DNA from 4 places in the Pseudoalteromonas sp. SWYJZ19 genome. Region 2 is predicted to be linked to each of the others. Evidence: predicted binding sites of a transcription regulator. Region 2 holds the regulator's gene; each other region holds the start of a gene.
The links. Region 2 encodes sigma-54, which starts transcription at its own class of promoters, with help from an activator protein. Its sites were predicted from a motif close to GTTGGCACGNNNNTNGNNT; they were not measured.
Positions count from the first base shown of each region.

Region 1: I6F45_RS18405 (EF-hand domain-containing protein) is a predicted target of sigma-54. The motif match lies at 2,254-2,272, and genes of this name have one in related genera.
Region 3: I6F45_RS17445 (amidase family protein) is a predicted target of sigma-54. The motif match lies at 2,056-2,074, and genes of this name have one in related genera.
Region 4: fliE (flagellar hook-basal body complex protein FliE) is a predicted target of sigma-54. The motif match lies at 1,949-1,967, and genes of this name have one in related genera.

Region 1 is NZ_JADYXI010000024.1:8,217-11,824, forward strand. It holds gene trkA (Trk system potassium transporter TrkA) at 1-1,234, shown strand, start outside; gene I6F45_RS18395 (EF-hand domain-containing protein) at 1,316-1,531, opposite strand; gene I6F45_RS18400 (calmodulin) at 1,609-1,821, opposite strand; gene I6F45_RS18405 (EF-hand domain-containing protein) at 1,961-2,173, opposite strand; gene I6F45_RS18410 (flagellar brake domain-containing protein) at 2,639-3,298, opposite strand; gene I6F45_RS18415 (TrkH family potassium uptake protein) at 3,343-3,608, opposite strand, start outside.
Region 2 is NZ_JADYXI010000002.1:183,218-186,825, reverse strand. It holds gene lptA (lipopolysaccharide transport periplasmic protein LptA) at 1-140, shown strand, start outside; gene lptB (LPS export ABC transporter ATP-binding protein) at 137-862, shown strand; gene I6F45_RS02715 (RNA polymerase factor sigma-54) at 932-2,431, shown strand; gene hpf (ribosome hibernation promoting factor) at 2,458-2,745, shown strand; gene ptsN (PTS IIA-like nitrogen regulatory protein PtsN) at 2,750-3,202, shown strand; gene rapZ (RNase adapter RapZ) at 3,221-3,608, shown strand, end outside.
Region 3 is NZ_JADYXI010000021.1:12,981-16,588, forward strand. It holds gene I6F45_RS17440 (gamma-glutamyltransferase family protein) at 1-687, opposite strand, end outside; gene I6F45_RS17445 (amidase family protein) at 684-1,889, opposite strand; gene I6F45_RS17450 (putative 4-hydroxy-4-methyl-2-oxoglutarate aldolase) at 2,227-2,709, opposite strand; gene I6F45_RS17455 (TetR/AcrR family transcriptional regulator) at 2,713-3,366, opposite strand; gene yddG (aromatic amino acid DMT transporter YddG) at 3,548-3,608, shown strand, end outside.
Region 4 is NZ_JADYXI010000008.1:44,013-47,620, forward strand. It holds gene fliF (flagellar basal-body MS-ring/collar protein FliF) at 1-1,556, opposite strand, end outside; gene fliE (flagellar hook-basal body complex protein FliE) at 1,577-1,909, opposite strand; gene I6F45_RS09915 (sigma-54-dependent transcriptional regulator) at 2,066-3,532, opposite strand; gene I6F45_RS09920 (sensor histidine kinase) at 3,529-3,608, opposite strand, start outside.

The sequences.
Region 1 (3,608 bases), on a different contig from region 2:
TATGGGCCACAGTGCGCATCCTGATGTATTACGCCGTGCAGGCGCTGAAGATGCCGATATGATTATAGCGGTAACCAGTTCAGATGAAGTGAACATGGTTGCATGCCAAGTGGCGTACAGTATTTTTAAAACGCCCACTAAAATTGCCCGTATTCGCTCGGAGCAATATTTAAAATACCGTGAAAAACTATTTCAAAACGATGATTTACCTATCGACCATTACATTGCTCCCGAAGCACTGGTCACTAAGTATATTCGCCGTCTAATTGACTACCCTGGTGCTCTGCAAGTATTGCAGTTTGCTGATGGCATGCTCTCGTTAGTAGCCGTAAAAGCTTACTATGGGGGTTTATTAGTAGGTTATGCGTTATCTGCACTTAAAGAACATATTCCTAATGTAGAGACTCGTGTTGCTGCTATTTATCGTCAAGGTAAAGCAATAAAACCACTGGGTACCACCGTTATTGAAGCCGATGACGAAGTATTCTTTATTGCCGCTACAAAACATATACGCGCAGTAATGAACGAGCTACAAAAACTTGAGCGTTCGTACAAAAAAATTATGATAGCTGGTGGCGGTAACATTGGAGCAGGCCTTGCCCGCTCACTTGAAAAAAATCACACCGTTAAACTAATTGAACGCAGTAAAGAACGTGCCGAGCAACTCTCAGAAATGCTCGATAACACGGTCGTTTTTTGTGGTGACGCATCTGATCAAGAACTGCTCTCAGAAGAGCATATTGAACAAGTCGATGTATTTATTGCCGTAACCAACGACGATGAAGCAAACATTATGTCGGCCATGCTTGCAAAACGTATGGGCGCACAAAAAACCATGGTACTTATTCAACGTGGAGCTTACGTTGATTTGGTACAAGGCGGCGAAATAGATATTGCCATATCGCCACAACAAGCAACTATATCAGCGTTATTAACGCACGTACGCCGTGGTGATATTGTTAACGTGTATTCACTGCGTAAAGGCGCAGCAGAAGCCATTGAAGCGGTTGCTCATGGTGATGAAAACACATCTAAAGTGGTTGGTCGTGCGATTGCCGACATAAAACTTCCTGCAGGTACAACCATTGGGGCAATAGTACGTAATGACGATGTGTTGATAGCTCACGATGATACAATTATTATGTCGGGCGATCATGTCATCATGTTTTTAATCGACAAAAAACACATTACCGTTGTAGAAAAACTATTCCAAGTAAGTGCTATATTCCTTTAACTAGTTACTCTAATTAGTTAATTTAATACACAAAAAAGCCGCTGATTAAGGCGGCTTTAATGGAGTATGCTTAAATATTGATTACTGTACTTTTGAAAACTCTTCTTTAGAGATTTCACCATTACCATCAGTATCCAAATCATCAAAAATCTTTACAAGCTGAGGGTTAACCTTCGCTTCTTCCATTGTAATAGCACCGTTACCATCTGCATCAAAAGAGGCAAAATCTACTGCGGCATATGCTGCTGATGAAGATGCTAAAACGATAACTGCAAGTGTTGTATTTAATGTTTTCATAATAATATTCCTAGTAATATGGGAAGTCCTTTTCAAAGATCCCTGACTGTGAAAAATGTTTAATCTGAAAAGATTAATTAGTAATTAGCGAATTCTTCTTTAGAAAGCTCGCCGCTACCGTCGGTATCTAGCTCAATAAATTCAGCCATTAAATCTGTATCGACTGCCGCTTCGCTTGGGCTAATTGTGCCGCTACCATCGATATCAAGGCTGTCAAAATCTGATGCTGCAAATGCAGCGGAAGAAGATGCTAGTACTATAAGTGCTAATGCTTTATTTAAATGTTTCATAACTTAATCCTTCAATGTTCTATCAAAAAAATTGCTTCGTTTAACTTAAAACGTAATTTTTCACTTCCTTGTTATCCTCTTTCGTAAGCTCCCTTGCCTACTTAGGTGTCTTTGGCAACTCAGGATAAATACTTTTTAATTAAGCTTCTGAAAATTCTTCTTTTGATAACTCACCATTTTGGTCAGTATCAAGCTCAGAAAACATGCTCATTAGCTTTGCATCTACTGATGCTTCTGCTTGGCTAATTGTGCCACTGCCGTCTACATCCAGTGTGTCAAAATCTGTTGCAGCAAAAGCGGCTGAAGAAGATGCAATAGCGATAAGTGCTAAAGTTTTATTAATGCTTTTCATAATATGTATCCTTCAAATTTATGTGTGTGCGATTAAGTATTTCACTTTGAATCACGATTTCGTTCAGTACACTTAGACTATTACAACTTAGATGCCAACATTTAAAAGCTATTAATTTTCAATAAGTTAAATATAAAACGTACAACAAGAAGGCGTTTTTAGAATAGTTATTGTTGCCCTTTAGCAACACGTTTTAAAGAGATGACATTAAAGTCATTAAAAACATATAGTTATGTTTATATAAAAAGATACATTTTTAAATGTACGGTTTTAAAAGGAGGGATTTAAAATAATAATTGAGATAAATTTTAACGAGGTAGCTTTAATAACAAAAAACAAGCTGTAAAAAACAATACGTAATCAATTGTTTTATTTAAATAATAATTTTAATTGTGAAAGAGAGAAAAAACATTTTATAAATACTGACATAAAATGCCTTTTTGTTGCAAATAAGCGAAAACCTATTTATTCAACGGTAGGCTCAAGCGCAGAAGGGTCTATAAAATGCTCTTTCATAAAGGCTTTCATTTCATCCTCGCTTGCTAGTAGCTTAATTCCACAGTGCACGCCTGCGGCATGCTCTTTAACACTGCAAATTTCACCTTCAAAATCTTTATCACTGCTATTAAGTACGACAGTGCATTGCATATCTTTAATACTTTCAACTTGCTGATCGCCTCTAATATCAAACATTACACCAGTGAGTGAAATGTCTTTAATAAGGCCTTCAAGTACCCTATCGTCACTTAGCTTTAGCTTTGCAGGTAATAAGGTAGGTATGCGTGTTTGTGAGCGTAGCGCAAATAACTGCACTTGCTTTGGAAAGTTTATAAACACGAGTTTAGCGGGATGAGAGGCTACCGACATAATTTGCTGGCGAAACGCAATAACTTGCCCACCACTACCTTCAATAAGCGCTCTTACAACAACCATTACGCCATCACGTAAATAGTCACTCGCCGCAGGTAAACGCTTTGCATTGGGATAATTTAAAATAATAAACTGTTTATCGAGTAAACCAACTAATTCAGTTTTAACACGCTTACTGCTTGTAGGTGTTAATATTTCTAGGTCGACTAAGCTGCCTACACTTATATGCTTTAGCTTTTCTAAATTTGTTGGCATATCCCTTTCCCAATAGTTCGTAATTTAAAACTTAAGCCGCTCGTTTATCCACGCCAAAAAGTAGGCGTAAATAGCACTAATAAAGTAAATATTTCTAAACGACCAAACACCATTGCAATGGTAAGCAACCATTTAGCACCATCGGTTATAGCGCCATAATGCGATGCTACATCACCCAGACCTGGACCTAAGTTATTTAAACAAGCCGCAGTGGCTGAGAACGCAGTTATGTTATCCATACCCGTGCCCATAAGCGCTAACATAATAATAATAAACACCAACGCATACGCAGAGAAAAATCCCCACACGG
Region 2 (3,608 bases):
ATGCTAAAAGCATTACCTACGATATAGAGCAGCAGCTAATCAGTGCCGAAAAAGATGAAAACTCAACTGACCGCGTTCACACGATTTTAGTGCCTATCGAAACTAAAAAAAGTAAAAAAGACGATAAAGGTCAGCCATGAGTACATTAAAAGCAGAACTATTAGCAAAGAGCTATAAAGGTCGTGAAGTTGTCAAAAACGTCGGCCTTGAAGTAAAAGCAGGCAGTATTGTTGGTTTACTTGGTCCTAACGGCGCAGGTAAAACCACCACGTTTTATATGATTGTGGGACTTGTACCTAGCGACAAAGGTAAAATCTCTATCGATGATAACGATATTACTCTTTTACCTATGCATAGTCGTGCTAGATTAGGCATTGGCTACTTACCACAAGAGTCTTCAATTTTTAGAAAACTGACTGTTTATCAAAACTTAATGGCAATTTTAGAAACACGCAAAGAGTTAAATAAACAAGCCCGAGAAGACACGCTCGATAAATTATTAGATGAATTTAGCATACAACACATTCGTGATAGCCAAGGTATGGCATTATCGGGTGGCGAACGTCGCCGCGTGGAAATAGCACGTGCGCTGGCAGCCGATCCTAAATTTATATTATTGGATGAACCATTTGCAGGTGTTGACCCGATTTCTGTATTAGATATAAAGAAAATAATAGAACATCTCAAAAATCGTGGGATTGGTGTATTGATTACCGATCATAATGTAAGAGAAACCCTTGATGTTTGTGAAAAAGCCTACATTGTTTCTCATGGGGAGCTGATTGCATCAGGTACTCCAGAACACGTATTAAATGATAAAACAGTACGCGATGTTTACTTAGGCGAGCAATTTAGGCTGTAACATTTACGCCATGTCTTTAAGCATCTGCTAGTATTAATTATAACAACATAAAAGGATTGTTAGAGATACATGAGGCAATCACTACAGCTGCGCATGGGCCAGCAACTTACAATGACTCCACAGCTGCAACAAGCTATTCGTTTGTTGCAACTCAGTACATTGGATCTCCAGCAAGAAATACAAGAAGCTCTCGACAGCAACCCGCTATTAGAGGTTGAAGAACCAGACTATTCCGAAGACGCTGCAGGTAAAAACGAGCAAAAAGCTGATACCGATGACATAACTGTTAGCGCATCTGCCGATGATGCTCCAAGCGAATACGAACAAGATAGTGGTGAAGCACTTGCAAAAGACACGCTAAGTGACGACATGGCTATGGATGTTAGCTGGGATGAGTACATGAGTGCCGCCCCTGCAGCATCATCAGGTCCAATGCCTGAAGACGAATCAATATACCAAGGCGCCTCAACAGAGACGCTTCATGAGTATTTAATGTGGCAATTACAACTAACGCCATTTAGCCCTACAGACGAAGCCATCGCTATTGCGATTGTAGAAGCAGTTGATGATTCAGGTATTTTAACACTAAGCTGCGAAGAGATTTTAGAAAGCTTTAATCAAGAAAACGAAGAAGATAACGAAGTCGAACTTGATGAAATTGAAGCAGTACTAAAGCGCATCCAACTGTTTGATCCTGTCGGTATTGCTGCACGTAGTTTACAAGAGTGTTTGTGTATTCAGCTTAACCAGTTTGATAAAGAAACACCTTACATTAATGAAACAAAAATGATTTTAACCGAGCATATTGATTTATTAGCTGCTCGTGACTATCGTACATTAATGAAGAAAACTAAGCTCAAAGAAGAAGAGCTTAAGGAAGTAATGACATTAATACATACTCTTAGCCCTAAACCTGCAGATACTATTGTAAGAGAAGAATCTGAGTATGTTATTCCTGATGTGTCAGTTAAAAAAATTAAAGGCCGCTGGGTTGTTGAGTTAAACCCAGACAGCATGCCTAAAATTCGTGTTAATAGCCAATACGCGGCAATGTCTCGCACTGTAAAATCCAGTGGTGACAGCCAGTTTATTCGCTCGCATTTACAAGAAGCTAAATGGTTTATTAAAAGCTTAGAAAGTAGAAACGACACGCTATTAAAAGTGACAAATTGTATTGTTAAGCAACAACAAGGCTTTTTTGAACACGGTCCTGAAGCCATGAAACCAATGGTTTTAAATGATGTTGCTGAAATGGTAGAAATGCACGAATCAACAATTTCGCGCGTAACAACCCAAAAGTATATGCACACACCCCGTGGTATATTTGAGCTTAAATATTTTTTCTCAAGCCATGTAAGCACCGAAAACGGTGGTGAATGTTCATCTACAGCAATCCGTGCGCTTATCCGAAAATTAATCGCAGCAGAAAACTCAGCAAAACCATTGAGTGATAGCAAAATAGCGGATATATTGGCTGAGCAAGGAATTAAAGTAGCGAGACGTACAATCGCAAAATACCGCGAATCTCTGGCTATTCCACCGTCAAATCAACGTAAAAGTTTGATTTAAGACGCAAAAAAAAGAGGGTAATGCTTATGCAACTAAACTTAACTGGTCGTCACGTAGAATTAACCGATTCACTAAGAGACTATATTAATACCAAATTTGCGAAGCTAGAAAGACACTCTGATCATATTAATAATGTTCATGTCATTCTCGATGTAGAAAAATTAAATCAAAAAGCAGAAGCCACCATACACGTAAGCGGTGCTGAGCTATTTGCCTCTACAGAACATCAAGATATGTATGCCGCCATTGACTCGTTGATCGACAAGCTCGATCGACAAGTAATTAAACACAAAGAGAAGCTTGCTCGACACTAATATGATGAAATTAAGCTCACTTATATGCCAGGACTGCAGCAAAGCTGCGGTCCTTTTTAATAGCAAAAAAAGAATTTTAGAGTTCATTAGCGAACTTGCTCACGACAAACTTCCGTATTTACCGCAACAAGATATTCTTAATGCTTTAATGAGCAGAGAAAAATTGGGTAGTACAGGTATAGGGCGTGGCATTGCCATTCCTCATGGAAGAATGAGCGGTGCAGAAGAGCCTTTGGCTTTAGTACTCGTTAGCGAAACTCCAATAAATTTTGATGCAATCGATAATCGCCCTGTTGATATTTTCGTCGCACTCATCGTACCAGATGGCGATAACCAGCAGCACTTAAAGACTCTAGCAACCATTGCTGATAAACTAAACAACAAAGATTTTTGTAAACAGTTACGCAGTGCAAAATCAGATGCTGAGCTTTACCAAGTTATTGTCAATCAATCATAGTTTTATAAAGGGTGTTAAATGGAGTTAATTATCATAAGCGGCCGTTCTGGTTCTGGAAAGTCGGTTGCTTTACGCGTTGTAGAAGATTTAGGTTATTATTGCGTAGATAATATTCCAGTTAACTTGCTTCCTTCATTAGTTCGCAGTGTGTCTGATAGCTATGATAAAATTGCTGTTAGCATTGATGTGCGTAACATCCCTAAACAACAAGATGAATTTAACGATATTCTTGAATACTTGCCTGGCTTTGCAAAACCTACGTTATTTTATTTAGATAGCGACGACCAAACATTGATCAAACGTTTTTCTGAAACTCGTAGATTACACCCACTATCAATTGACTCGTTGCCTCTTGATTTAGCCATCAAAAAAGAAAAAGAATTACTTGATGTATTAATCACCCGCG
Region 3 (3,608 bases), on a different contig from region 2:
GGTAACTATTTCGGCTTGGGTACTTGCAATATCGTCAGTGGTAATTGAACTGCCTGCTTTGGCTAAATCAGCGGCAAATGAGCTGGCAAGTGCACCTTCATAAAATACGTTTAAACCCTGTTTTGCTAAGTGCTCAAATGTTGCTGCAAGTTTAGGGTTTTTAAAATGCTGACCCGCTTGCAAGGGCTTGCCATTGGGTATGTAGAGGTTTTTAAATGCGTCATTGGTATTGTTAGCAGCGGCTAGCTTTTCGCAGCCTGCTTGCAAGCTTTTTGTAACGGTAAAGCCCTCGCGAGCAAGTTTTATTGCGGGCGCTAAAATTTTTGAAAGTGGCAGTGCTGCGTGTTCATCAAGCTCAAGCGCTTTTTGCCAGCCGCGTATTGTGCCCGCTTGAGTCAGTGCGCTTAATCCGCCGCGATCTGGTATTTGCGTGTGCGAGTTATAGGGTGTTGTATTAGTTGCTGCGCGGCCGCAGGCGTCAATAGCGGTGGGTGTTTTTTGATTGGGATTATCGATAAGCCAAAAGCTGTCGCCACCAATTGAGTTCATATGTGGATATACAACGCTAATAGCAGCTGCTGCGGCTACCATAGCCTCGGTAGCTGTACCGCCTTGTTTTAGTATATTTATACCCGCCTCTGTTGCCGAAAAATGAGACGCGGTAAATGCAATATTGTGTGTGGTCATGCCGGTGTGTCCTGTTTAAAGTGTTCAGCTAGGTGCTTAACGCAAGCAAGTAGGCTTTTATCGTTACCGTGGGTCATCATTAATGAAAAACCATACGGATGATCATTTGCTAAATCAGCCAGCGGTAAATGCACTTGCGCTGAGCCACTAAGCCCTGCAATTGCCGAAAGTGTAATAATTTGCATGCGTAAGGCGCTTTTGTCGGCGCCTAATTTAGGTGCGGTTGTAGGTGTGGTTGGCAAAAATAAACAGCTGTTTGTATTTAGGTTTTTAGCGACGATTGCTTGCCACTCGTGCTGTACTTTTAGTGCTTCTTGTTCTTCTTGATCGGTTAGGGCAAGCGCCATATTAAAACGTGCCGCAATTGCTAGAGCAAACTGGGGAAGTTGCCCCTGCAATTGAAGCCAATCTTTATGCGTTTTTGCGATTGCTCGCCCTTGCAGTACTCTAAAACTATCAGCAAGTTCGTTTAGTAAGCTGCTGTTAGGTAGTTCAAATTCTTTATGGTGCTTAAAATTAGGTTTGGTTTTTTCAAGCAATTGTTTAAGTGGAGCTTTTAAAGCAGGGTCAACGAGTTCAAATAACGGCTCACAAATAACTAAGGTATTAACGTTATTAATAGCTTGATTTGGTAGCAGTACATTACCTACATCGCTTAATAGCTCTGCGCTTTGGGTAAGCCAACCTATGGTATCAAAAGGCGGAGCCAAGGGTATTAGGCCATCTTTTTCAATCACGTTATGGCTTGGCCTTATGCCATATAAACCACAATAGCTGGCGGGTATTCTAATTGAGCCACCAGTGTCGGTGCCCAAGCCAATATCGGCTAAGTTAGCAGCAACTGCAGCCGCCGACCCCATACTTGAGCCACCGCAAGCATGCCCTTTTAATTTAGGGTTTTGAGCAGCGCCATAGTGAATGTTATTTCCCTCTAGGCTGTACGCCAGCTCATCGGTATGGGTAAAGCTTGTAAAATTACAGCCTTCACTCATTAATTTGTTTATGGCGCTGGATGTTTGCTGTGCCGGTTTAGCTGTTTTAAGCCAGTGTGGGTTACCAGCGCTGTTATGCTCGCCTTTAATAGCAAATACATCTTTTACCACAAGGCGCTTATTAATAAGTGTGCCTTGGTAATGTGTTTGCCATGCTTTAGGACCATGGTCACAAAAAATACCGGGCGTATTATTATTTTTGGTACTCATATCACCACTCGTTATAAAAAATCTGACCAAGCAGTCCAGATTTAGGGTGATTAAAAAGACAGATTAATTTTTATTATTTTTCAGCCCACTGCGTAACATCTTGTTTTTATTTTACAGAGCCTGATCCGCTTTTTAATCGGTTAGCTTATTATATTGTTTAAAACCTAAGCAAGAGGAATGCCATAAATTAAAATCCTGTCCAATTGGTCAGGTTTTGGTGGGTTGTATGAGGTTTATAAATGAGAGCTGTAAAAATAATGGCATTGAAATGAGTTAAAACAGACCAATTTGGTGCGCAGGTGCACCAAGTTGGCCTTTATTTATATGGTTTTAAGTCCTAAATAAGGGGTGTTTTACTGATGATTAAACCGTTAATATCGGCATAAACCCAATCGTTAGGTTCGATAGTGGTGCCAAGCATTGCAATAGTTTGGTTTTTATCACCAAAGCCACGCTTTAAGGTACTACGCGGTGTAGAGCCTAGCGCCATTACAGGTAAGTTCATCGTGGCGAGTATTTCTATATCTCGGCAACAGCCATTTATTATTACGCCTTCCCAGCCATTATTTAGGGCACGCTCAGCCATAATGTCGCCTATAAACGCAAAGCGTTTGCTCGCAAACCCGTTTATAACTAATACTTTACCTTCACCATTTTCATGCAGTATATCGGCGGCAAATGAGTTGTCTTCTGGGCAGGTAACGGTCACTACTTTGCCATAAAATGTGGTTTTTTTGCCAAAGTGTAAAAGACCACTGTCTGCAACTTGTACGTTATCGCGATGATCGTCAAATAAATCGGGTGTAGTAAAGGGTGTCATGGGTTAAGTCTCGCTTTGCTCAGGTACTTTAAGACCAATACCTTTTAAAATTATGTGGGCAATTGACTGCGTAATTTGTGCCACATCGGTTTCGTCGTACTCTAATTTGTTCATTACAAGTAAAACCTCAGCCTGAAAGTCGGCGTAATATTGCGTGGTAGACCAAATAGTAAAGAGCAAATGGTACGGGTCAACCTTATCCATTTTATCTGCATCCATCCATGCTTGAAGTACATCAACCTTTTGTTTAACCCAAGGGCGGGTATTGGTTCTAAAGTAGTTTTGTAAATAAGGTGCACCGCGCAGTATTTCACTGGCAAATAAGCGAGATTGCATTGGTTGGTCTACGGCCAGTATTACTTTGCTTTTAATATAGTTATAAAGCACGGTAGCTGGATCGTCATTAATTGTGACGTTATCAAGCCCCAAGTTCCAGTTAGCTATTATGCGGTCGATCACAGACTCGTACAGACCATCTTTACTTTTAAAGTAATACAAAATATTAGCTTTTGGCACCTGCGCTTCTTTAGCAACCATGCTCATACTTGCTCCGTCGTAACCTAATTGCGAAAACAATTGCTCGGCGGCATCTAAAATTAATTTTTGGTTTTTCTCGCGTGTCACTTCTTTTTTATTTGGTTTTATTTGTGTGGTCATTATAGAGTTTGCGTGTTTAACGTATTGATTGATTGTAGCTTTACTGACCAAAAGGTCAATTACTAAAAAGGGTGGATGTTAAAAACAGGCGAGAGGTTTAAGCTATTAACTTTAATTGTTTAATTAAATAATTACTGTTAGTTTAGTTTCAAATTTACGAGTAGTACTTTTGGGTTGGCAAATGGATTTTATAAGCAAAAATAAATATACACTATATGGAGTCGCTGCAATATTACTGTGGA
Region 4 (3,608 bases), on a different contig from region 2:
TCTTTATTTAGCATATCAAGTGTATTGTCGCCAATATCTACGCCTGAACTTAATGCATCTTCGTCGTATTCTTCTAGTGTATCGTCTGGGTAAATTAAGCGTTTAAGCATTGGTTTTACTACTGCCATTATCAATACAATGATAACTAAGGCGCCTAATACAAGGCGGGCTATTTTCATAAACCAGTCTTGTTCCCACAGTGGCACTTCTATTGCTAAATTTGTTTCTTCACGTACAAACGGCACTGTCACTACTTCAAGTGCATCACCACGTTGCATATCAAAACCTACACCACCTTGTAGTAAGCGACGGATATTTGACAATGCCTCTACCGAGCGTGGAGTCATGGTTGTTTCACCGTTTTCTCCCACTTTAGCAATGTAGTCAACAGCAACTGATACGCTTATTCTACGTATTACACCACTTTGCTGGCGCTTATGAGAAATTGTAGTGTCGAGTTCATAATTACGCGTTGCTTCTTTGTGGCTGCGTGTTGGTGATGTAGCTGTGCCTGCACCACCTTGCCCCGCAACCTCAGGAATGTTCGAGTTTAACGGTGGCTGATTTGTAAGCGCACCTGGAATACCAACAGCTAGGCCGCCAATGTTATTTTCTTCAAATGTGGTTTCGCTTCTAACCGCTGGTAGGTCTGGGTTATAACGCTTTTGAGTTTCCTCAATCGAGCTAAAGTCCATACTCAAATCAACTTGAGCTGTATAGTTTGCAAGCCCAACAACCGGTATTAAAATACTGTCTATTTTTTCAAGGTACTCTTGTTCGCGCTTACGTTCTAAATCGTATTCTTTACGAGAGCGTGCTGCTAATGAGCTTTGCGAACCTGAATTTAGTAATCGACCATTTTGATCGGTAACAGTAACTCGCATAGGCTCTAAACCCTGTACTGCCGAAGCAATCATATCAACAACAGAGTCTACTTCTTCACGGTCAAGTGAGCGTCCACGTTTGAGTGTTAATACAACTGTAGCGGATGGTTTTTTCTCTCTGCGGGCAAATACGTTTTCTTTAGGAATGGCTAACAATACTTTAGCGCGAGTAATATTATTAAGCTCTTCAATGGTCCGTGCTAATTGCTGTTCACGGCCATGTTTTAGGCGTTCGCGCTCTAAGCGTTGGCTTACACCAAAGCCCATATCTTGCATAATTATATCAGAGCCAGATGCTGGCCCTTGCTCTAACCCTTCGCGGGTCATTAACAATTTAATATTTTGGTATTCGCTTTCATCAACCGACACAACGTTGCCATCTAGTTGATATTCAATTTGTTGCGCATCTAAAAAGTCGAGCGTTTGAATAAGCTCTTCAGTTTGCATTTTGCCTAACGGGCGCATATCTGGCTGACGAGCCCAAATAATAATAAAAATCGCGATAGCTAAACAAATAGCCAATGCTATAACCAATGTTACTTGGCGCAATACATCAACACCATTTAAAGCACTTAAGTAGCCTGACTTTTGTTCTTGTTGATCATCACCACCACTTTGGTCAATACCGCCACCAGCAAGTGCTAGGTCTGTAGATTGGTTAGATTGCGCCACAATAATTCTCCACTACCTAATTAAACAGGCATGTTCATGATTTCTTTATAAGCTTCAACAAGTTTATTACGAACCTGTACTGTAGCCTCAAAAGCAACTGACGATTTTTGAGAAGCAATCATCGCCTCAGCAAGCGATACACTTCGATCACCCATCTCAACTGCTGTTACTTTTTGAGCGGCATCTTGTTGTAATCCGTGCACTGAATTTAGTGCATCACTTAGCATGTCGCCAAACTGGGAAGTAGAAGTAGGTTGAACTTGAGTCGGCAATTTATTTATTTGATTATTACGGCCGGCTTCTAAAGCCATTGATTGCATTTCTTGAAATACAGCACTGTTTTGAATTTTCATAATTTATCTCTGACACGCAGTGAACTCTTATAAGTAATAAAGCACAAAGCATGCCAAATAATTAATCATTAAAATACAATAGGTTAACTTTAATTTGTGTTAGTCAGAGTTTTGACAACCCTAAGCTTGCACTGCAAACTTAGGGTTTATAGGAGGTTATGCAGGAAGTGAAATACCTAAATCGCGCATTTGCGCTAGTTTATAACGTAAAGTTCGTGGGCTTATGCCCAACGTTTCGGCAACGTCTTTACGCTTGCCTTGGCAACGCGCAAGAGTTTCTAAAATAATGCGATGCTCTTTGTCTTTAAGCTCATCTTTATAGCTACCGGTATCTGCCGCTAGTAAACCTTGCTTAGGCTCATCCTCGGCATGCAATTTTTCATCATAATATGCAGAGCTTAGCGTGCTTTTATCAACGCCTTTATCTGCGTGAGCTAATTCTGTTGGCGATACTGTTTGCGCTGGTGCCAATGATGGCTCCATAACAAAGTTATTAGATACTAAGTTTTCGATAAAAATAGCATGCTCGTTTATTGTATCGCCACTTCGCAATATAAGTGCACGCTGTATAACGTTATCAAGTTCGCGCACATTGCCAGGCCACGCATGAGCCAATAACTTTTGCTCAGCAGCTTTATCTAAATATGCCATGGGCTCTTTGCTTTTACTTATATGGCGCTCAATTAAATGCTTAGCCAATACAATAATATCGCCAGGGCGTTGGCACAATGGTCGCCACATTAGTGGAAAAACATTAAGCCTGTAATATAAATCTTCTCTAAACTGATTTTCAGACACGGCTTCTTTTAAATCACGATTACTGGTTGCCAAAATACGTACATCGAGCTGGATTGTTTTACGACCCCCTAAACGCTCTACTTCACGTTCTTGCAGTACGCGTAACAGCTTTGCTTGTAGCCCTAAGTCCATCTCAGTAATTTCATCAAGTAAAATAGTCCCGCCCTGTGCTTGCTCAAACTTACCCGGACATGCTTGAATCGCCCCCGTAAAAGCCCCTTTTTCATAACCAAATAAAGTGGCTTCGAGCATATTTTCAGGAATAGCCGCGCAGTTAATCGCCACAAATGGCTCATTACATCGGCTCGACTTATCATGAATATAACGAGCGAGTACTTCCTTACCTGAACCACTTGGGCCAAGTACCATTACACTTGCATCAGAGCGTGCTACTTTACTTGCAAGCTCCAATAATTGAATACTAGTTGGGTCGGCAACAATGGGGCCGTCGGTTTCTTTTGCTTTTTCAGGCAAATAACGACTCACCATATTTAACAGCACTTCAGGTGCAAATGGTTTAGCCATGTAGTCAATTGCACCTAGGCGCATGGCCTCTACCGCATCGTCAATTGTGGCGTACGCCGTCATCATCAATACAGGTAAATCAGGGTGGTTTAATTTAATACTGCGTAGTAAATCAAGGCCACTCATTGCGCCCATTTGCACGTCGCTTACAACAAGCGAAAATTGATCTTTTTTAAGCAGTAACATTGCTTGCTCAGCACTGCTCGCTGCAACACATTCAATACCCGATATTTCAAGGGTATCTATTAAGGCTTCACGAAGCCCAGCGTCATCTTCGACAACTAAAATAGTGTTACTCATAATGATCCCTCTAATTTAGATGTTGCCTTAATAGGCAGTAACAAGCTAAAGCAGGCACCACCCTGCGTATTATTGG